Linked DNA regions of Variovorax paradoxus. The protein of the gene in region 1 interacts with the protein of each later gene in a pairwise test. Links are inferred from orthologs where the notes say so. Each region holds a gene or a part of one and is shown on either strand. Other genes may lie near its edges. The genes, in order: QHG62_RS04925 and lpdA.

Evidence for each region.
Region 2: the proteins of QHG62_RS04925 (region 1) and lpdA interact in binary tests that used the Escherichia coli proteins (3 or more experiments, as listed by UniProt). The link is inferred for Variovorax paradoxus from one-to-one orthologs.

What each region holds. Positions count from the first base shown.
Region 1 is NZ_CP123990.1:1,023,486-1,034,758, forward strand. What follows is about bases 1-3,053. They hold QHG62_RS04925 (UvrD-helicase domain-containing protein), read left to right. Parts: upstream 1-350; coding sequence 351-2,756; downstream 2,757-3,053. Other genes in these bases: QHG62_RS04920 (GMP reductase), read right to left, coding at 1-144; QHG62_RS04930 (DUF2339 domain-containing protein), read left to right, coding at 2,878-3,053. Also shown: more of QHG62_RS04930, read left to right, coding at 3,054-6,681; QHG62_RS04935 (DUF3999 domain-containing protein), read left to right, coding at 6,678-8,213; QHG62_RS04940 (BPSS1780 family membrane protein), read right to left, coding at 8,246-9,067; QHG62_RS04945 (homoserine kinase), read right to left, coding at 9,077-10,123; QHG62_RS04950 (hypothetical protein), read right to left, coding at 10,167-10,529; polA (DNA polymerase I), read left to right, coding at 10,627-11,273. UniProt on the Escherichia coli protein: A helicase with DNA-dependent ATPase activity. Unwinds DNA duplexes with 3'-5' polarity. Translocates on single-stranded DNA with 3'-5' polarity. Initiates unwinding more efficiently from a nicked substrate than double-stranded DNA.
Region 2 is NZ_CP123990.1:1,784,923-1,796,142, forward strand. The notes cover bases 2,626-5,625. They hold lpdA (dihydrolipoyl dehydrogenase), read left to right. Parts: upstream 2,626-3,213; coding sequence 3,214-5,037; downstream 5,038-5,625. Other genes in these bases: aceF (dihydrolipoyllysine-residue acetyltransferase), read left to right, coding at 2,626-2,627; QHG62_RS08790 (MFS transporter), read left to right, coding at 2,626-3,217; QHG62_RS08800 (C40 family peptidase), read right to left, coding at 5,124-5,625. Also shown: aceE (pyruvate dehydrogenase (acetyl-transferring), homodimeric type), read left to right, coding at 1-892; more of aceF, read left to right, coding at 942-2,625; more of QHG62_RS08790, read left to right, coding at 2,624-2,625; more of QHG62_RS08800, read right to left, coding at 5,626-5,708; QHG62_RS08805 (PQQ-dependent sugar dehydrogenase), read left to right, coding at 5,983-7,080; QHG62_RS08810 (alpha/beta fold hydrolase), read right to left, coding at 7,091-7,897; QHG62_RS08815 (isochorismatase family protein), read left to right, coding at 7,973-8,575; QHG62_RS08820 (propionate--CoA ligase), read left to right, coding at 8,701-10,653; QHG62_RS08825 (2-oxoglutarate dehydrogenase E1 component), read left to right, coding at 10,832-11,220. UniProt on the Escherichia coli protein: Lipoamide dehydrogenase is a component of the glycine cleavage system as well as of the alpha-ketoacid dehydrogenase complexes.

The DNA.
Region 1 (11,273 bases):
GACCACCGTCTTCATGTTGGCCGGCACCACCGGCAGGCGGAAGCTGCGCGCGCCCAGCGTCACGCTGGTGTCGCACTCGGAACGGCTTTCCACGCGGCACTTGCGCGGGAGCAAAAGGATGTTGTCGTAATCGAAAATCTGCATGACCAGGCTCCTGGAAAGGAATCGTTGAAACGAACGAATGAGCGCTTGGTCCGGCCGGTCTTTGGGGCGTCTTTCAGCAAAAGACGGGCACAAAAAACCGGACGCAAGAAACTTGGGCCCGGTGATTGATTTTACGCAGTCTTGCAAAGGCGGGTCTTCCGGTTCTTCATATAACCCGCATACGGGTTGGTTTCTACAATCGGCGGATGTTGTTTAACGAACCTGCGGCTGATGCCAACCCCCTGGAACTGCCGTTGCTGCAGAACCTGAACCCGGAGCAGCGCGCCGCGGTCACTCTTCCCGCGGGCAATGCCCTCATCCTGGCCGGCGCCGGCTCGGGCAAGACGCGGGTGCTGACCACCCGCATTGCCTGGCTGCTGCAAACCGGCCAGGTTTCCGCCGGCGGCATCCTGGCCGTGACCTTCACCAACAAGGCCGCCAAGGAAATGATGACGCGGCTGACAGCCATGCTGCCGGTCAATGTGCGGGGCATGTGGATCGGCACCTTCCACGGCCTGTGCAACCGCCTTTTGCGCGCGCACTGGAAGCTGGCCAACCTGCCTTCCACATTCCAGATCCTCGACACGCAAGACCAGCTTTCGGCCATCAAGCGATTGATGAAGCAGTTCAACGTGGACGACGAGCGTTTTCCGGCCAAGCAGACGCAGTGGTTCATTGCGGGCGCCAAGGAAGACGGGCTGCGCCCGCGCGACGTGGAGATCCGCAGCGACGACGACCGCAAGAAGGTCGAGCTGTACCAGCTCTACGAAGAACAGTGCCAGCGCGAAGGCGTGGTCGATTTCGGCGAGCTCATGCTGCGCAGCTACGAACTGCTGCGCGACAACGACCCGGTGCGCGAACACTACCAGCGGCGCTTTCGCCACATCCTGATCGACGAGTTCCAGGACACCAACCGGCTGCAGTACGCGTGGATCAAGATGCTTTCGGGCAACACGGTGGCGGGCCAGTTCACGCCGGGCCAGAACAGCGTGATCGCGGTGGGCGACGACGACCAGAGCATCTACGCCTTTCGCGGTGCGCGTGTGGGCAACATGGCCGACTTTGTGCGCGAGTTCGATGTGCAGCACCAGATCAAGCTGGAGCAGAACTACCGCAGCTACAGCAACATTCTCGATTCGGCCAACGAGCTCATCAGCCACAACAAGAAGCGCCTGGGCAAGAACCTGCGCACCGACCAAGGCCCGGGCGAGCCGGTGCGCGTGTACGAGTCGCCCACTGACTTGGCCGAGGCGCAGTGGATGGTCGAGGAAATGCGGCAGCTTGTGCGCGACGGCTTCGACCGCAAGGAAATGGCCGTGCTCTACCGCAGCAATGCGCAGAGCCGGGTGATCGAAACGGCGCTCTTCAATGCCTCGGTGCCGTACCGCGTGTACGGCGGCCTGCGCTTCTTCGAGCGCGCTGAAATCAAGCATGCGCTGGCGTATTTGCGCCTGCTCGAGAACAAGGACGACGACACGAGTTTTCTGCGGGTGGTCAACTTTCCGCCGCGCGGCATCGGCGCGCGCACGCTCGAGCAACTGCAGGACGCAGCGCGCACCGCGGGGCGCTCGCTGCACGACGCGGTGCATGCCGTCGGCGGCAAGGCGGGCTCGAACCTGACGGCCTTCGTGGCCAAGATCGACGTGCTGCGCGAGCAGACGCAGGGCGTCAGCCTGCGCGAGATCATCGAGCTGGTGCTCGACCACAGCGGCCTTGTCGAACACTACAAGGCCGACCGCGAAGGCGCCGACCGCATCGAGAATCTGGAAGAACTGGTGAACGCGGCCGAGAGCTTCGTCACGCAGGAAGGCTTCGGCCGCGACGCCGTGGCATTGCCGGTCGACGAACTGCGGCAGTCCCCCGCGAGCCAGGGCATCGACCTGACCCGCCCCGTGGTCGACGAGCCGCTGGCGCCCGACGCCGAAACCGGCGAAACGCTGAGCCCGCTGGCCGCGTTCCTCACGCATGCGGCGCTCGAATCGGGCGACAACCAGGCGCAGGCCGGGCAGGACGCCGTGCAGCTGATGACCGTTCACGCGGCCAAGGGGCTGGAGTTCGACTGCGTGTTCATCACCGGCATGGAAGAGGGCCTTTTCCCGCACGAAAACTCGATGAGCGATTTCGAAAGCCTCGAGGAAGAGCGCCGCCTGATGTACGTGGCGATCACGCGGGCACGCAAGCGCCTGTACCTGAGCCATTCGCAAACCCGCATGCTGCACGGCCAGACGCGCTACAACGTGAAGAGCCGCTTCTTCGAAGAGTTGCCCGAAGGCGCGCTCAAGTGGCTCACGCCGAAGAACCAGGCGTTCACGCCGTCAGCCTTCGGCTACGGCGGCGGCTATGCGAGCACGCGCGGCGGTGGCGGCAGCTACAGCAGCGGTAGCGGGTACGGCAGCAGCAAAGACACATTCGCGAGCCCCCCGGTGCCACCGCAGAAAACCGCGCCTTCGCACGGCCTGCGTTCGGGCATGCAGGTGTTCCACAACAAGTTCGGCGAAGGCACGGTGCTGTCGCTCGAAGGCACGGGCGACGATGCGCGCGCGCAGGTCAAGTTCAGCCGGCATGGCGTCAAGTGGCTTGCGCTGTCGGTCGCCAAGCTCACGCCCGTGTGAGCGCCACCAAGTTTGCTATTAAACAAATAGCTGGAGGCGCAATAGCCACGGGCGTTTCGGGCGGTTTTTAAAGAAGCAATCGCCGTACACTCCATGCTCGCCAAAACAAGGGGAGCTGAGGATGTGGTTCATTGGCATGATTGCCGGCCTTTTCATAGGGGCCATCGCAGAGTCGGTTCCGGCTGCGCTGATATTGGCGGTTGTCGGCGCATTTGCGCTGCCGAAAATCGTCGGCAAGAAGAGCGCGGCCGAACCTGAGCGTACCGAGGCCGAACGCGCGCAGCCCTCAGGCACCGCATCGCCCCCTGCCGCCGGCATATCGGCTGCGCCTGCGGGCGGCATGCTGAAGCTGCAGCAACGCGTGGCCGAACTCGAACAGCGCGTGAGCATGCTCGAGCGGCGGCTCACGCAGGGCTCTGGCGAAGCGGCGCCTGCCGATGAGCAATCCAATTCGGCGGCAAGTGCCCCCGCGACGCTGGTCGCGCAGCCGGTTCCCCAGGTCATGCCGGCCACCCCGATCCCACCAGCCACGCCGAGCCCCCTCGCGCGGCCTGCGCAAGCGGCCGCAGCCGCAGCCGCCGCAGCGCGTGCCTCGATGCCGGCCCCGTCGCCCGCAGCCGCCGAATCAACTCCCGCACCGGCACCGGCCAAGCCACCGGTTGCCGTGCCAGCGCCCCGGCGCCTGCCTCCACCACCGCCCCCACCGGCAATCCCGCTGCGCGACCGCCTGCCCGCACCCATCGCCAACCTGATCTTCGGCGGCAACATGCTGGTGAAGCTCGGCGTGCTGATCCTGTTCCTGGGGCTCGCCTTCTTGCTTCGCTACACGGCCGAACGCGTGACGGTGCCTGTCGAGCTGCGGTACGCGGCCGTGGCGCTGGTGGGCGCGGGCCTGCTGGCCTTGGGCTGGTTCCTGCGCCGCAAGCGCGCCGGCTATGCGCTGATCCTGCAGGGTGCGGGCATCGGCGTTTTCTATCTCACCACGCTCGCGGCCATGAAGGTTCACGAGCTGCTGCCGCCGACGGCCGGCTTCGCCTTCCTGTTCGGCGTGGCGGTGCTCAGCGCGGTGCTCGCGGTGCTGCAGAACGCGCCGGTGCTGGCCATTGTTGCGGCGCTCGAGGGCTTTGCGGCGCCGGTGCTTGCCTCCACCGGACAGAACCGGCCTGTGGGCCTCTTCACCTACCTGCTGGTGCTCGATGTCGGCATTGTGCTGATCGCCTGGTTCAAGGCCTGGCGGGTGCTCAACCTCATCGGCTTTGTCGGCACTTTCACGCTGGCCGCGGGCTGGGCGCACAAGTACTACACGGACGACCAGTACGGCATCGTGCAGCCGTTCCTGCTGGTCTTCTTCCTGATGTTCGTCGCGGTAGGCCTGCTGTTCGCGCGGCGCACGCTGTTCGACGCACCCGTGCAACCCGCAGAGCCGCTGGCCACGCGCGCGCTCGACACGCTGCGCCGCGCGGGCCGGGTCGACAGCTCGCTGGTGTTCGGCACGCCGATGGTCGCGTTCGGCATGCAGTACCTGCTCATGCAGCCGTGGGAATACGGCGCTGCTTTCTCGGCGATGGCGCTCGCGGCCTTCTACCTGGTGCTCGGCCGGCTTGTGTTTGCCACGCAGCCCAAGGGCCTGGCGCTGCTTGCGGAGGCCTACGCCATCGTGGGCGTGATCTTCGGCACGCTGGCCATTCCGCTCGGCCTCGAAGGCCGGTGGACGGGCGCGGCCTGGGCGGTCGAGGCGGCCGGCATGTACTGGCTGGGCGCGCGGCAAGGGCGTGTGTATGCCCGGGCCTTCTCGTTCGTGGTGTTCGCCGGCGCGGTGTGGAAGCTGCTCGAAGCCACGCAACTCGATGCGGCGCCGGGGCATCCGCTGCTGCAGGGCTCTGTCATCGGCCCGCTGCTGGTGGCGGTGAGCGCCTTTGCGATGTGGACCATTCACCGGCGCGCCAAGCTCGATGAAGGCAATGGCTGGGAAGCGCTGGTGGGTACCGCCTTGCCGTGGCTCGGCATGGGTGCGCTCACGCTGCTGCTTTGGCAATGGTTCACTCCGCCGTGGGCGGCTGCGGCAACGGCCGTGCTGGCTTCCATCGCCTTTGCGGCGGCGGTGCGTTTCATGCTCCGCCCGCTGGCCTTTGTGACCTACGGCATGCAGGCACTGGCAGTGGCAGGCTTCATCGCCACCCTGCATCGCGCGGCCGATGGACCCGGCAGCGCCCAGCAGGTGCTCGCAAGCGGCTGGCAGGGTGCCGTGGCGGCAAGCCTCATTGCGCTGAGCCTGCTCGGCAGCGCCGCGTGGTCGATGCTGCAGGCGCACCGCGCCGCGTTGGCACGCGGCATTCAGCCGGTGTGGTCGCTCGGCAATGCCGTTGCGGCAATCGCCGGGGTGAGCTTGCTGCATCTGGCAATGCTGTTCCAGGTAAGCCTCGCGCAGGCCGCGCTGCTGTGGCCGCTTACGGCGACGGTGGTGCTCTGGGTGGCTCTGCGCATTGCGCACAAGCCGCTCGCGGCGCTGGCGGGCCTGCTGCAGGTCATCTCTGCGGTGCTCCACGTTTTCGACCAGGTCCTGATCTACCACGGCAATACGCCGCCATCGGCTTTTGCGCACCTGGGCTTCTGGACGCCGGTGGTGCTGGGCCTCGCCGCCCTGCTGGCCGGCGCATGGATGAGCAGCGAGGCATGGCGGCGTGCGACCGAAGGCACCACAACCGCCAAGCGCACGCGCTGGATCAACGATTGGTGCGCCAATCCGGCCGTGCTGTGGGGCCCGGTGATCTGGGGCCTGGGCTGGTGGCTCTTCGGCTGGCTCGGCGAAACCGCCGAGGTGCTGCGCCGCAACGACATGGGCGCTTATCTGGCCACGGCTGCGCTCGCCATCGTGCTCGTCACCTCCGTTCTTTCGGCGGTGGTGTCGCATCGGCGCGGTTGGCCACAGCTTGGCCGTGCCACGCTGGCGACGCTGCCTGGCCTTGCGCTGATCGCCGCCTGGGGCGTTGCCTTGGCCGCACCGCGGGTCTACATGCCTTCGAGCGCCCTGGGCTGGGCGGCCTGGCCGCTGGCGCTGCTGTGGCACCTGCGGCTGCTGCACGCGCAAAAGCGCTGGCTTGCTCCGGCAGCGCTGGCGCCGTTCCACGTGGCGGGCTTCTGGTTCTTCTTGCTGCTTGCGGCGCGCGAGTGCCAATGGCAGCTCGGGCGCATCGGCGCCGAGTGGTCGAGCTGGCAGTTGCTTGGCTGGGCCATCGTGCCAGTGGTTGCGTTGTGGCTGCTGCGCTCGCGCGCCCTGTTGCAGCGGTGGCCGCTGGCCGAGTACCGCGCCGCGTACCTGGAATTTGCGGCAATGCCGGTGGCGGCCTACCTGCTCGCGTGGGTCTGGCTCACCAACGGAACGAGCCCGGGCAACGCTGCGCCGCTCCCCTATGTGCCGCTGCTGAACCCGCTCGAACTTGCGCAGTGGCTGGTGCTGTTTGCGCTGGTGCTCTGGTGGCGCGCCTTGCCCGTGGGGTCGTTCGCGCGCGTGCAGCCGATGGTGGCCAAGGGCGTGCTCGGCGTTACCGGGCTGGCACTGCTGACCGGTGCGGTGCTTCGCAGCTGCCATCACTATGCGGGCGTCGAATGGCGCTTCGATGCGCTCTATGGATCGTGGCTCACGCAGGCGGCGCTCTCGATCACCTGGGCGATCTGCGGCGTGATTGCGATGGTGCTCGGCCACTCTCGCGGCGTGCGCACGCTCTGGGTCGGCGGCGCCGCGCTGCTGGGCGTTGTGGTGCTGAAATTGTTCTTCGTCGAACTGGCGGACAGGGGCGGTTTGTTCCGCATCGTGTCGTTCATTGCGGTGGGTGCATTGCTGCTGCTGGTAGGGTACTTTGCCCCCGTGCCGCCAAAGAAAACCGAAATGGAGAAAGATGTGTTGCCTGAAGGAGATGCAGCATGAAGCCGGGTGCGAAGCCATCGCGCCATGTCGCGCAAATTGGTCTTGCCATGGTGCTGGCAACGGCCTGGTTCGGTGCTGCCCTCGCACAACCTGCCGCCACCGCGCCCATTGCCCTGCAAGGCAACGGGCCGTACTACCGGCTCACGCTGCCGCTCGGCATTTATGCCCACGCCGCATACGGCGACCTGCGCGACCTGCGGGTGCGCAATTCAGCCGGCAGCGCGGTCCCTTATGCATGGCTGCGCAACGAGGCCGCTGAGCCGCGGCTTGCCTCTAAAGAGGTGCCGATCTTCGCGCTGCCAGCAAGTGCCGCGGGCTCGGCGGACGCTTCGGACGATGCTGCGTTGAGCTTCAGGGTGCGTCCCGACGGGTCGCTGGCGCTTGCCCGCAAGCCGGCGCGCAAGCAAGCCGACACGGGCCAATGGCTCATCGACGCAAGCCAGCTCAAGGGGAGCCTGCTGCAGGCGCGGTTCGAGATCGCGCCCGACGCACGCGGCCTGTTCGCATTCAGGCTCGAGGCCAGCGACGACCTGCGGCACTGGCGACCGATAGGAGGCGAAGAGCAACTGGTGCGGCTGGCTCATGGCGGCCAGACCATCGAGCGCCTGGCCGTCGAGCTGGACAACGTGCAGGCGCGTTTTCTGCGGCTGCGATGGAGCGACCCGAAGAACGGCGCGCCGTTGACCGGTGTAGCGATAGACAGTGTTCAAGAGGTCGAACCGGTTGCGCCGCTCGAGTGGTCGGCCGCGTCGAGGCCGGAGCGCTGCGGCGTCGACCATTGCGACTACGCGTTGCCGCGCGGCGTTCCGGTCGAAAGCCTGCGCATCGACCTGGCCGACGTCAACACGCTGGCGCAGGTCGGGATTTCGGGCTTGCTCGCAGCCATTCCGGCGCCTGCCGCCGAGCCGGCGCGCGTGCCCCGCAATCCGCTGTATGCCTTGCGGCACCAGCAGCGCCGGCCGCCGTCGTCCTCTGCGGGCACGCCGGGTGAAGTGCCGCTGCTCGACACTGTCGTGTATCGCCTGTCGCAAGCAGGCGGCGAAGCGCGTTCGCCGGTGTTGGCGCTCGATGGCACGAGCTATTCGCACCTTCGGATTCGCACCTCCGGCCCGGTGAGCCTGCTCGGAGCGACACCTCCGACGATTTCAGTCGCGGCCACGCCGCGCACGCTGGTGTTCCTTGCGCAAGGTGCCGCGCCGTTCTCGCTCGCGTGGCGCACGGCGCCAGAAAAGAATGCGGCGGTGCAGGGCGGTGTGCCGGGCGCGGCGCTGGCGCTGGCTACGCTGGTGCCGGGCTACAACCCGAACAAGCCCGTGGCGGCCGACCAGGCCAGCGTCACGTTGCCGCCGCCGCCGGTCGCGGTGGTCGATGCCGTGGTCGCCGCGGCTGCGCAGTTGCCGGTGCCGACGCAGCCCGATCCCTCGCGCAAGTGGTGGCTGTGGGGAGCGCTGGGAGTCGGTTTTCTGCTGTTGGCCGCCATGGCATGGTCACTGTTCGCGAGCCTGCGCAAGGACAGGGCTGCAGCCGGTTGACGGAAGCTCCGGCCTGTGGGCCGGCGATGGCCTCAGTTCGGGTCGAAGCTGTCGCGAAAGGTGAACCAGGTGGAGCTCATCGACATGGCTGCGAGCACCAGTGCCGAGCCCACGATCAATATGTTGCCCATGGCCGCGGCGGCGCCGCCTCCGCCAACGCCGATCAGCACCGTGGCAACCAGGCCCATGCCGATGCCCGCGATCAGGAACACGCCAAGCCATGCCAGGCCGAACAGCGCGTAGGCGCCGAAGTTGCGAAACACCGCAACCACGCTGAAGAAGATGCTCTTCACGGGTTCCACGCCATGCCAGTGCACGAGCGCCGGTGCATGCCACATGGCCAGCGAAAGCGGCAGGTTGAGGCACATCAGGAACATGCGCGCAACCTGGAAGTCGCTGCTCGCCATGATCTCGGGCGTCAGTGCCTCGTCGAGCAGATAGGCCTTTGCCAGTTGGCCGCCGTCGATGAACGAGGTCAGCAGCACGGCGAATACAAAGTACACGGCGGAGATCACCCCCAGCTTGACCAGCGAGCGCCATTCGGTGCGCATGGCGGCAACCACCGCCACGAACATGGCGGAGCCCGTGGGGCGCTGCGCATGGCCGGCGGTGCCAATGCCCTCGGCGTTGTCGGTGTAGGCGACCGAGGTTGCCACCATCAGCCCGAGCGTCATGAAGGGCAGCAGCACCGGCGCCAGCACGCTGCCGAGCAGCGGCAGCAGCGACACCGTCGAGATCAGCGCCATCAGCAGGAAGAACAGCGAAATGAAGGCGAGCGGCTGTCGCCAGAAGGTCTTGAGTCCGAGGCGGACCCATGCAGCGCCGGTTCGCGCCGGCACGAGGTTGAGTTTCATTTTGAAGTGTCAGGCAGCCAGCGGCTCGAGCGATTGCGCCATGGCATGCGGATGGGAGGCGCGCCCGCGCAGCACGCGCTCGAAGTGCGCCGGATCGTGCGGCTTCAGCATGCTGGCTTCGCGCGGGAGGTGAAAGTCCCAGAGCCGAGAAATCCAGAAGCGCAGTGCCGCGGCGCGCAGCATGGCGGGCAGCAGGGCGCGCTCGGACGCATTCAGCGGACGCACGGTTTCGTAGGCGGACAGCAGCGAGTCCGCGCGTTCGGCATGGTGCTCGCCGGTCGGCAAGTCGATGGCCCAGTCGTTCAGGCACACGGCCAGGTCGAACAGCCACGTGTCGGTGCCCGCAAAGTAGAAGTCGAACACGCCGGTCAGGCGCGGCGCCGAGCCGGCGTCTTCGCCGGTTGCGAACATCACGTTGTCGCGGAACATGTCCGCATGCACCGGGCCGCGCGGCAATGCGGCGTAGGCCGATGTTTCAGCCACATGGTTCTGGTAGGCCAGTTCGGCGCGCAGCAGCCCGGCTTGCGATTCGTCGATGTAGGGCAGCACCACGGGAACGGTCTCGTTCCACCACGCAAGGCCGCGCAGGTTCGGCTGAATGCGCGGAAAGTCGCGCGCCGCCAGGTGCATGCGCGCCAGCATTTCGCCCAGCTGGGCGCAATGCGCAGTGCCCGGCGCCAGTTCGCTTCGGCCCGAGAGCCGTTGCACCAGCGCGGCCGGCTTGCCTGCTACCTTGAGCAGCAGTTCGCAAGGCGCATTCGCGGGAATCGTCAGCGCATGGCCCGACGGCGGCGCGACGGCCGGGTCGGCCACGGGCTCCGGCACCGGCAGGCCGCGGCCCGCCAGGTGCTTCATGAGACAAAGGTAGTAGGGGAGCTGCTCGGCGCTGAGGCGCTCGAACAGCGTCAACACGAACTCGCCGCTTTCGGTGGTGGCGAAGTAGTTGGTGTTCTCGATGCCGCCCTCGATGCCGCGCAGCTCGCGCAGGGGGCCCAGGCCCAGGCGCTGCACGAGCGCGTCTGCCTCGCCGAATTCGACTTCGGTAAAAACTGCCATGGCGGTGCTCAGCGTTGCGCTGACGATTGAACGCGCAGCACGGTCAGAACTTCATCACGTTCCAGACGCGCGGGCCGTTGCCGTTGGAGTCGGCCGAGCCCGGGCGCGCGCTGCCTGCGTCGTTGGGCAGCACTTCATAGCCGGGCACGTTGGCCTTGGGCTTCACATTGATGCTTTGCGTGCGGCCGCCGTAGCGGACCTCGTCGACCGAAGCGCCGCTGTCTTCGGTGTGGATGTGCTCGACCTTCTGGTTGCGTCGGCCGTCGGGTTGCTCCTGATTTTGTAGCGGCTCGGCCGGTGCAGGCACCCGGGCGGGTGCGGACTGCGCCTGAACGGCGGCAAAAGGAGCGGCAAAGGCCAGCGCCAGCAGAATGCGGCGGGCGACCAGGAGTGTGGGGCTAGGCATGCAAGGATTGTAGGCTTGGCGCCGCTTTCGAGGTGTCGGTCTGCGGCGCGCACCGCCGTGGTTCCGGGCGCCGCGCCGGGCACGGCAAAATGGCCTGATGACCGACAAGAAAACGCTGCTGCTCGTCGATGGCTCGAGCTATCTTTACCGCGCCTTCCACGCCATGCCGGACCTGCGGGCCGTGCCCGGCGATCCGAAGAGCCCCGCCACCGGCGCCATCCGCGGAATGATCAACATGATGACGGCGCTGCGCCGCGAGGTTCGCGCCGACTATGCGGCCTGCATCTTCGACGCACCGGGCAAGACGTTTCGCGACGACCTGTATCCCGAATACAAGGCCAACCGCTCGCCGATGCCCGACGACCTGCGCAGCCAGATCGACCCCATCCACCAGGTGGTGAAGCTCATGGGCTGGCCCGTGCTCTGCGTGCCCGACATCGAGGCCGACGACGTGATCGGCACGCTTGCCAAGACGGCCGCGGCGCAGGGCGTGGAAGTGATCGTGTCCAGCGGCGACAAGGACCTGAGCCAACTGGTGGACGAGCACATCACCATCATCGACACGATGAACGGCAAGAAGCGCGACGTGGCGGGTGTCACGGCGGAATTCGGTGTGCCGCCCAACCTGATGATCGACTACCAGACGCTGGTGGGCGACGCGGTCGACAACGTGCCTGGTGTCGAGAAGGTCGGCCCCAAGACAGCCGCCAAATGGCTGCTCGAATACGGTTCGCTCGACGCGCT
Region 2 (11,220 bases), 760 kb from region 1 along the record:
CTACGTGTACTACTCGATGTTCGGCTTCCAGCGTATCGGCGACCTGGCCTGGGCGGCCGGAGACATGCAGGCGCGCGGCTTCCTGCTGGGCGGTACGTCGGGGCGCACCACGCTCAACGGCGAAGGCCTGCAGCACGAAGATGGCCACAGCCACATCCTGGCCAACACCATTCCCAACTGCGTGAGCTACGACCCGACCTTCGCGCACGAAGTGGGCGTGATCCTGCACCATGGCCTGAAGCGCATGGTCGAGAAGCAGGACAACGTCTATTACTACCTGACGCTGCTCAACGAGAACTACCCGATGCCCGGCCTGCAACCCGGCACTGAAGAGCAGATCATCAAGGGCATGTACCTGTCGAAGCAGGGCCCCGCGCTCAAGGCCAAGGCACCCACGGTGCAGCTGCTGGGCAGCGGCACCATCCTGCGCGAAAGCTTTGCCGCGCAGGAACTGCTCGAGAAGGACTGGGGCGTGTCGGCTTCCGTGTGGAGCTGCCCGAGCTTCAACGAGCTGACGCGCGACGGCCAGGACGCCGACCGCTGGAACCTGCTGCACCCCGACCAGACGCCGCGCGTGCCTTTCGTGGCCGAGCAGCTCTCGCCGACCACCGGCCCGGTGATCGCGTCGACCGACTACATGAAGGCGTACGCGGAGCAGATCCGCCCCTTCATTCCGAAGGGCCGCAACTACAAGGTGCTGGGCACCGATGGCTTCGGCCGCAGCGACTTCCGCAACAAGCTGCGCGAGCACTTCGAAATCAACCGCCACTACATCGTGGTGGCCGCGCTCAAGGCGCTGAGCGAAGATGGCACAGTGCCCGTGGCCAAGGTGGTTGAAGCGATCAAGAAGTACGGCATCAATGTCGACAAGGTCAATCCGCTTTACGCCTGAACATCAACAACCAACGAACGAACGGCGCCTCACGGCGGGAGACAACGATATGGCAGCAGTGGAAGTGAAGGTGCCGGACATCGGCGATTTCGATGAAGTCGCGGTGATCGAGGTGCTTGTGAAGGTGGGCGACACGGTCAAGGCCGAGCAGTCGCTCATCACCGTGGAATCGGACAAGGCGTCGATGGAGATTCCGTCGTCGACCGCCGGTGTGGTGAAAGAAATCAAGGTCGAGGTCGGCGGCAAGGTGAAAGAGGGCTCCGTGGTCCTCGTGCTCGAGGCCGAAGGGGCTGCGGCGGCACCGGCTTCGGCGCCTGCAGCCGCTGCGGCTCCTGCGGCTGCCGCACCGGCGCCCGCAGCCGCGGCGCCTGCTCCGGCTGCCGCGCCTGCGGCTTCGGGCCCCATCGAAATCAAGGTGCCCGACATCGGCGATTTCAAGGATGTCGCGGTCATCGAGTTGCTGGTGAAACCCGGCGACACCATCGCGGCCGACCAGTCGCTCATCACCGTCGAATCGGACAAGGCCTCGATGGAAATTCCGTCGTCGGCTGCAGGCGTGCTCAAGGAGCTCAAGGTCAAGGTGGGCGACACGGTCAATATCGGTGACCTGATTGCCGTGCTGGAAGGCGCCGCAGGTGGTGCGGCCCCTGCGCCTGCGCCCGCGCAGGCTGCTGCAGCCGCTGCGCCGGCAACGGCGACCGCCAGTGTGCCAACTCCGGTTGCCGCTCCATCGGCGGCCGCTGCAACTCCGCCAGCTGCTGCCGCACCGCACGAACCCACTGTGGCGCCCACCGGCAAGCTGCCGCACGCTTCTCCCTCGGTGCGCAAGTTCGCCCGCGAACTCGGCGTGCCGCTCGAAGAGGTCAAGGGCTCCGGTCCCAAGGGCCGCATCACCCAGGAAGACGTCCAGGGCTTCACCAAGGCCGTGATGAGCGGCCAGGCCAGCACCAAGGCATCCGCAGCCAAGGCGCCAGCCGGTGGCGGCAGCGCGGACGGCGCGGCATTGGGCCTCATTCCGTGGCCGAAGGTCGACTTTGCGAAGTTCGGCGCTGTCGAGCGCAAGGACCTGTCGCGCATCAAGAAGCTCAGCGGTGCCAACCTGCACCGCAACTGGGTGATGATTCCGCACGTCACCAACAACGACGAAGCCGACATCACCGAGCTCGAAGCCTTCCGCGTTTCCACCAACAAGGAAAACGAAAAGTCGGGCATCAAGGTCACGATGCTCGCCTTCGTGATCAAGGCGGTGGTTGCCGCGCTCAAGAAGTTTCCTGACTTCAACGCCAGCCTCGACGGCGACCAGCTCGTCTACAAGCAGTACTACAACATCGGCTTTGCGGCCGACACGCCCAACGGGCTCGTGGTGCCGGTGCTGAAGGACGCGGACAAGAAGGGCATCCTGCAGATCAGCGCGGAGATGGGTGAACTCGCCAAGAAGGCGCGGGACGGCAAGCTCGGCTCGGCCGACATGCAGGGCGGCTGCTTCTCGATCAGCTCGCTCGGCGGCATCGGCGGCACGCATTTCACGCCCATCATCAATGCCCCCGAAGTGGCCATCCTCGGCCTCTCCAAGGGCCAGATGAAGCCGGTGTGGGACGGCAAGCAGTTTGTGCCGCGCCTGACGCTGCCGCTGTCGCTGTCCTACGACCACCGCGTGATCGATGGTGCCCTGGCTGCGCGCTTCAACGCCTACCTGGGGCAAGTGCTCGCGGACTATCGCCGAATCCTGCTATGACCACCGTAGCGGCCGTCCGCAAAGGCGGCCAGGTCACGATGGCGGCGGATTCGCTGGTGACCTTCGGCGACACGCGGCTTTCGCACCGCGCCGAGGCAAACCAGAAGATCTTCACCATCGACGATGCGGCGGGGCAGAGCCTGTTTGCCGTGGCCGGGGCTGCTGCGCACTTCCTGGTGCTGCAGCATGCGCTGGCCGCGCAGCCGCGCGAGGCGCTGCTGTTCGGCAGCAAGCACGAGATCTTCCGCACCTTCACGCTGCTGCACCCGGTGCTGAAAGACTCGTTCTTCATGCAGACCAAGGAAGACGAGCATGAGCCCTACGAGTCGAGCCAGTTCACGATGCTGATGGCCAACCAGAGCGGCATCTACGGCATCTACAGCTACCGCGAGGTGTTCGAGTTCAAGCAGTTCTGGGCCATTGGCTCGGGGCGCAGCTTTGCACTTGGCGCCATGCACGCGGCCTACGACATGAAGTCGCGCACCTCGCGCGACGTGGCGGAAGCAGGGATTGCCGCCGCCTGCGAATTCGATCGCAATTCGGCCCCACCGGTCGACGTTCTCACACTCAAACTGAAAGTGTCCAAATGAGCGAACAACAAATCAAGGTGCCGGACATCGGCGACTTCGACGAAGTCGCGGTCATCGAGGTGCTCGTCAATGTCGGCGACACGGTCAAGGCCGAGCAGTCGCTGATCACGGTCGAGTCGGACAAGGCCTCGATGGAAATTCCATCGTCGGCCGCCGGCGTGGTGAAGTCGCTCGCCGTCAAAGTGGGCGACAAGGTCAAGGAAGGCTCCGTGGTGCTGACGCTGGAGGTGGACGGTGCCGCAGCGCCCGCGCCCGCAGCAGCCGCTCCTGCGCCAGCCGCCGCGGCGCCCGCCCCCAAGGCGGCTCTCGCACCGGCTCCGGCTGCAGCGCCCGTCGCGTCCACCTATGGCGGCAAGGTCGATGTCGAGTGCGACGTCGTCGTGCTCGGCGCCGGCCCTGGCGGCTATTCGGCCGCATTCCGCGCTGCCGACCTCGGCCTGAAGGTCGTGCTCATCGAACGCTATGCCACGCTGGGCGGCGTGTGCCTGAACGTGGGCTGCATCCCATCGAAAGCGCTGCTGCACGTGGCCTCGGTCATGGACGAGGTCAAGCACTTCGCCGACCTTGGCGTGAGCTTTGCGGCGCCCACGGTCGACCGCGCCAAGCTGCTCGGCCACAAGAACAAGGTGGTGGGCAAGCTCACCGGCGGCCTCACGGCCATGGCCAAGATGCGCAAGGTGACGGTGCTGCGCGGCGTCGGCAACTTCATCGACCCCTACCACCTGGAAGTGGACGAGACGTCCGGCACCAGCTGGGACACCACCGGCAAGAAGCAGACCGTCAAGTTCCGCAACGCCATCATCGCGGCCGGTTCGCAGGCCGTGAGCCTGCCGTTCATGCCGAAGAACGATCCGCGCGTGGTCGACTCCACCGGCGCGCTCGAGATGGGCACCGATCCCAAGCGCATGCTGATCCTGGGCGGCGGCATCATCGGCCTGGAGATGGGCACGGTGTATTCCACCCTCGGCGCTCGGCTCGACGTGGTCGAAATGCTCGACGGCCTGATGCAGGGCGCCGACCGCGACCTGGTCAAGGTGTGGCAGAAGATGAATGCGCCGCGCTTCGACAACATCATGCTCAAGACCAAGACGGTCGGCGCCGAAGCCACGAAAGAGGGCATCAAGGTCACCTTCGAGGGCGAGAACGCACCCAAGGAACCGCAGGTGTACGACCTGGTGCTGCAGGCCGTGGGCCGCAGCCCCAACGGCAAGAAGATCGGCGCCGAGAAGGCCGGCGTGACGGTGAGCGACCGCGGCTTCATTCCGGTCGACATCCAGATGCGCACCAACGTGCCCCACATCTTCGCCATCGGCGACATCGTGGGCCAGCCCATGCTGGCGCACAAGGCGGTGCACGAGGCGCATGTGGCGGCCGAGGTGATTGCCGGCGAGCAGAAGGGCGACAAGGAGCTTTCGAGCGCCGCCTTCAACGCCCGCGTGATCCCGAGCGTTGCCTATACCGACCCCGAGGTGGCGTGGGTCGGCCTCACGGAAGACCAGGCCAAGGCAGAAGGCATCAAGATCAAGAAGGGCCACTTCCCGTGGAACGCCTCGGGCCGGGCCATTGCCAACGGCCGGGACGAGGGCTTCACCAAGCTGCTGTTCGACGCCGAGACGCATCGCATTCTTGGGGGCGGCATCGTGGGCACGCACGCCGGCGACATGCTCGGCGAAATCGCGCTGGCCATTGAAATGGGCGCCGACGAAATCGACATCGGCAAGACCATTCACCCGCATCCGACCCTGGGCGAAAGCATCGGCATGGCGGCCGAGGTGGCGCACGGTACCTGTACCGACTTGCCGCCAGTAAAGAAGGCCTGACCGGCTGGTTGCGCCGCTCCAGGCAACTGGAGCGGCCATAAAAAAATCCCGCCGCGGCGGGATTTTTTGCGTTGAAAGAGGGCGGTTTAGTCGCCGGTGCGGGTTGCGGCTGTTGCCGCGGCCTTGACCTCGTCGTTGGGGGCGCCGCCAAGCACGCGGCGGGCTCCGTCGAAGCGGCGGCTCCAGTAGCTGCCGTTCATGTCTTCCACCCGCACCTGGGCGCCCGTGCGCGGCGAATGAATGAACTTGCCTTCGCCGACATAGATGCCGACATGGCTGAAGGCACGGCGCATGGTGTTGAAGAAAACGAGATCGCCGGGCTTGAGTTGGCTGCGGTCGATCTTTTCGGTGGCTGCGGCTTGTTCTTCGGCGCGGCGGGGCAGCAGGTGGCCAACGGTCTGGTTGTACATGGCGCGAACGAAGCCGCTGCAATCGAAGCCGGACTCGGCCGAGTTGCCACCGCGGCGATATGGAACGCCAAGGAAGCCGATGGCGGTAACGACCAAATCGGAAGTTCGTTCGGTGACGGTTTGGCGAACCTGCTGGAGTTGTCCGATCAAGCCCTTGTCGACAAGCAAGCGGGCAAGTTCGTCATCGGTTCGGTCCTGTTGAGGAGCGGCCTGGACGGCGACGGCAAACAGGAGGGAAGCGGGTAGGACGAAAAAACGCATGGCGCGTAGGATATTGATGACGCGCGGTTATGTCAACCTCATCTGAATTGGCGAATGTATCTCCAAATGATTGATTTGCTTGAAATTTTTCGATTCGGCTGAAGAAAAAATGTAACGGCGGACCTTTATGAACCATAAGCGATTGCCCGCAAATGAACCTCCGCCTGTAAGGTGAATCACTCGCGGGAGCGCGTTTGATCGACAAAATCCCGCAACATCGCTTCAACTTCCCGCAAAATTCGTGAATCTGCAAATTACATCGAACTTTCGGCCTATGGGTCGCGCAGCTGTCCTGGCGGGGTTGGCGTTCGCGGGCACCGTTGTAGCGCAGCTACGCCCTGAGACCATTTCGTCCGGTCTCGAGAATCCATGGGGCGTCGCCTTCCTGCCGAACGGCCGTTTCGCGGTGACCGAACGCGCCGGGCGTTTGCGGGTGATTGCTGCGGACGGAAAAATCAGCCCGCCAGTGACCGGGTTACCTGCGATTGCGGCGGGCGGCCAGGGTGGCCTGCTCGACGTGCTGGCGGATTCAGGCTTCGAAAAGAACCGCACGCTGTACTTCTGTTTTTCCGAACCCCAGGCAGGGGGCTCGGCCAACGGCACTGCGCTGGCCCGCGCACAGCTTTCGGAAGAGGGCGCGAAGCTGGAGAACCTGCGCATCATCTTCAGCCAGCAACCCAAGGTGGCCAGCCGCAATCATTTCGGCTGCCGCATTGTCGAAGCGAGAGACGGCACGCTGTTTCTTACGCTGGGCGACCGGTACAGCCGCAAGGACGATGCGCAGAAGCTCGACAGCCACCTGGGCAAAGTCGTGCGCATTGCCAAAGACGGAACCGTGCCAAAGGACAACCCGTTTGTCGGCCGGAGTGGGGCGCTGCCTGAAATCTGGAGCTACGGCCACCGCAATGGCCAGGGCGCGACGCTCGCGCCGGACGGCCGCCTGTGGATGACGGAGCACGGCCCCCAAGGCGGCGACGAGCTCAATGTTCCGCAAGCTGGCCGCAACTACGGCTGGCCGGTGATCACCTACGGTGAAAACTACGGCGGCGGCAAGATTGGCGACGGCCTCACCGCGAGCGAAGGGATGGAGCAGCCGTTGCACTACTGGGTGCCGTCGATTGCGCCATCGGGCATGGCCTTCCTGACCAGCGACCGGTATGGCACGGGGTGGAGGGGCAATCTCTTCGTCGGATCGCTCAAGTTCGGCTATCTCGACCGCATCGAGCTGAAAGACGGCAAGGTGGTGGCCGAGCACAGGCTGCTGGCCGACGGAAGGGCGCGTATCCGCGACGTGAAGCAGGGGCCGGACGGATTGCTTTATGTACTGACCGACGAATCCGACGGCAAGCTGCTGCGGTTAAGGCCGAACTGACCCCAGGGCTTCAGCCTGAGCAGCCCGGCAGAGGCAGCGTGGGCAGCATGCTGCGCCAGAGGCGCATCCACTCGGGCCAGTCATGGCCGCCCTCGGTCGTGAACACGCGGCCCTCCGGCAGCGCAGCGGCCAGGAGCCGGTGGCTGAAGGCAAAGCGGTCGTCGATGCCGTAGCCCAGGTAAAGCGGCGGGCGCGCGCCGAAGGTGGCGCTATGGCCGACGTGGCCGCGCAGCCATTGCCAAAGCTGCGTTTCGTTCGGCGTTCGCGGGTCGCTGCCCGGTGGGGCGTCCAGCGGCCCGGTCCAGTGGGCCACGCCGCCCGCATTGGCGATGTCCAGGCTGAGCGCGCGTTCCCCCAGATAAGGCGCGATGGTCACGAGGCCGGCCAGTTCGCCGGGGTGGGTTTGCGCGTAGAGAAGCCCGCCGAATCCGCCGACCGAAATGCCGACGATCCAGATCGACTTGTAGCCCTTGCTGCGTGCCGGTGCCATCACGTCCTTGCTCAACCGGTCGAGGATGGTCTTGTTGTTGTAGTAGCCGAGGTGCGCATCGACCAGCATCGCGTCCACCGCGAGCCTGTTGTCGCCTAGCGCCTTGACGAAACCCTCGCGCGTGAAATCGTCCGGGTGCGAATAGGCGCCGGGCAGGAGCAAAAGCAGCGTGTCCGCGTTCGGGGTGCAGCTGCTCTTTTCGAGCGTGCTCTCCAGCGGCGTGTTGGCCGTTCGCATGCCGCCGCAGCCGGAGACCAGGAGCACGGCGCAAAGGCTCAGCAGCAGGAGAGGGCGCCGCGCTGAGAGGCGCCAGTAAAAGATCCGCATCCAGCGGAGTCTAGGTGCACGGCTTTTCGGTGGTACGGTCTAGCCCAATCAATTTTCATCTGAAAGAATCAGTTCATGCTGCTCGACGCCTCGCAATCCCAACTCGTGCTGATCGACTACCAGGCGCAACTGATGCCTGCGATCTTCGAGGCCGATGCCGTGGCGCAGAACGCCGTGCGCCTGGGCAAGATGGCGCGCCTGTTCGAGGTGCCGGTCTGGGGCACCGAGCACAACCCCTCGAAGCTCGGCGAAACCCTGCCCAGCATTCGCGCGCTGTACCAGCGAACCTTGCCCAAGATGCATTTCAGCGGCATGGAGGAGGGCCTTGGCGAATGGCTGCGCGTGCCGCCCAAGGCGCCGCAGGGCAACGCCCGCAGCCTGCCGAAGCACCTGCAGAAGCCTGCGGCCGCAGCCGAAGAGCGCAACACCATCGTGATTGCCGGCTGCGAGGCGCATGTGTGCCTGCTGCAGACCGCACTCGATCTTCTTGAAGACGAGTTTGAAGTTTGGGTGGTGACCGACGCCTGCAGCTCTCGCACCGAGCGCAATCGCGACGCGGCCTTCGACCGGTTGGCCGGCGCGGGCGCCGAGTTGGTGACCACCGAGATGGTCGGCTTCGAGTGGCTGCGCACGGCCGAGCACCCGGCATTCCCCGAGCTGCTGAAGATCATTCGATAACGGCCTTGCGTTCAGCCCCCACCCGGCCGGGGCCGGAGCGACGCGGGCGACACCTGATTGTCGGGCGCGTCAGCTTCCTGCAAGATCGATCTCCATAATTATGAATTCAGTTTTAGGCGACGCTGATCGCCGGAGCTGATTTCCATAACCAGGAGACATCGCAGATGAGCCGCTACGAAGAGTTCTATCGCCGGTCGGTGGATGCGCCCGAGGCGTTCTGGGCCGAGCAGGCCCGGCTGATCGACTGGAAGACGCCGCCGACCCAGGTTCTGGACGCCAGCCAGCCGCCATTTGCCCGCTGGTTCGTGGGTGGAAGCACCAATCTGTGCCACAACGCCGTCGACCGGCATGTAGCCGAATGCGGCGATCAACCTGCGTTGATCTTCGTATCGACTGAAACCGGAACCGAAAGAACCTACAGCTTTCGCGAACTGCATGCCGAGGTGCAGCGCACCGCGGCCAGCCTGGTCGAGCTCGGGGTGGGCAAAGGCGACCGCGTGCTCATCTATATGCCGATGATTCCGGAAGCGGCGTTCGCCATGCTGGCCTGCGCGCGGATCGGCGCCATCCATTGCGTGGTTTTCGGCGGCTTCGCCAGTGGCTCGCTGGCGGCGCGCATCGAAGACGCCGAGCCCAAGGTGGTGGTGAGCGCCGACGCCGGTTCTCGCGGCGGCAAGGTCATTGCGTACAAGCCGCTGCTCGACGAGGCCATCAGGATTTCAAAGCACAAGCCACCGGCCGTGCTCCTGACCGATCGCGGCCTTGCGCCCATGGCATTGACCGCCGGGCGCGACCACCTGGCTGCCGAGTTGAGCCTGAAGCATCGCGCCACCGAAGTGCCATGCACCTGGCTGGCCGCCACCGACATCAGTTACACCATCTACACGAGCGGCACCACCGGCAAGCCGAAGGGCGTGCAGCGCGATGTCGGCGGCTATGCGGTGGCGCTGGCCGCCAGCATGAAGCACATCTTCGACGGGCGGGCGGGCGAAACCTATTTTTCGACCAGCGACATCGGCTGGGTGGTGGGCCACAGCTACATCGTCTATGGGCCGCTGATCGCCGGCATGGCCACCCTGATGTACGAGGGCCTGCCCACCCAGGGCATCGACAAGCAGCCTGACGGCGGCATCTGGTGGCGCCTGGTCGAGAAATACAAGGTCACGGTGAAGTTCAGCGCGCCCACCGCGGTGCGCGTGCTCAGGAAGCAAGACCCGGCGCTGCTCAGAAAATACGACCTGTCGAGCCTGCGCGCGCTCTTCCTGGCGGGCGAACCGCTCGACGAGCCCACAGCGCGGTGGATTGCCGACGGCTTGGGCGTGCCGATCATCGACAACTATTGGCAGACCGAATCGGGCTGGCCGATCATCACCATTGCCAATGGCGTGGAGAAAAAGCCCAGCAAATTCGGCAGCCCGGGCGTGCCGATGTACGGCTACCGCGTGAAGATCCTGCACGAATCCACAGGTGAGGAACTGACGGGCGCCAACGAAAAGGGCGTGGTCGTGATCGAAGGGCCCACGCCGCCGGGCTTCATGCAAACGGTGTGGAAGGACGACCGGCGGTTCGTCGACACCTATTGGAAAACCGTACCCGGCAAGATGGTCTATTCGACCTTCGACTGGGGGATTCGCGACGAAGACGGTTACTTCTACATCCTCGGGCGCACCGACGACGTGATCAACGTGGCCGGGCACCGCCTCGGCACGCGCGAGATCGAGGAGAGCATTTCGGGGCACGCCGGCGTGGCCGAGGTGGCGGTGGTCGGCGTGGCCGATGCGCTCAAGGGGCAGGTGGCCATGGCTTTCGTCGTACCGCGGGACGGCCAGGCAGTTACCGACCCCGACGTGGCGCTGAAGCTGGAGGGCGAAATCATGAAAGTGGTGGCCGACCAGCTCGGCGCGCTGGCGCGGCCGGCCCGCGTGCGCTTTGTGAACGGGCTGCCCAAGACCCGCAGCGGCAAGCTGCTGCGGCGGGCGATCCAGGCCGTGTGCGAGCAGCGCGATCCGGGCGACCTGACCACCATGGACGACCCCGCCACGCTGCAACAGATCAAACAACTACTTTCTTCTGCCTGAATGAGCAAGGGTAATCTTGCGAAGTTGCGCCGAGCCGTCATATGTCTGACGTGGCACAATGCCAAGGTACTCAGGCCCTTCCCCAGCCACAGTCGCATCCGCCAACCGGTTCAGCCGTGTCGCGGAAGGTTTCTTAACCAGCTAGTGCTTCCTTCAGGGAAGCGAAGGTCAGCGGAATATGAGCGATTCTTCTACGCCATCGGCGTACACCGCCTATCAAGGCAACACATACCTCTTCGGCGGCAATGCGCCCTACGTCGAAGAGATGTACGAAAACTACCTTGCCAACCCTGGCAGCGTGCCTGACAACTGGCGCTCGTATTTCGATGCGCTGCAGAATGTTCCCGCCGTAGACGGCTCCAATACCCGCGATGTGCCGCACCAGCCGGTCATCAACGCCTTTGCAGAACGTGCCAAGCAGGGCACGACCCGCGTGGTCCAGGCCAGCGGCGCAGACTCCGAACTGGGCCGCAAGCGCACCGCCGTCCAGCAGCTGATTGCCGCCTACCGCAACGTCGGAGCCCGCTGGGCCGACCTCGACCCCCTCAAGCGCGCCGAGCGCCCGGC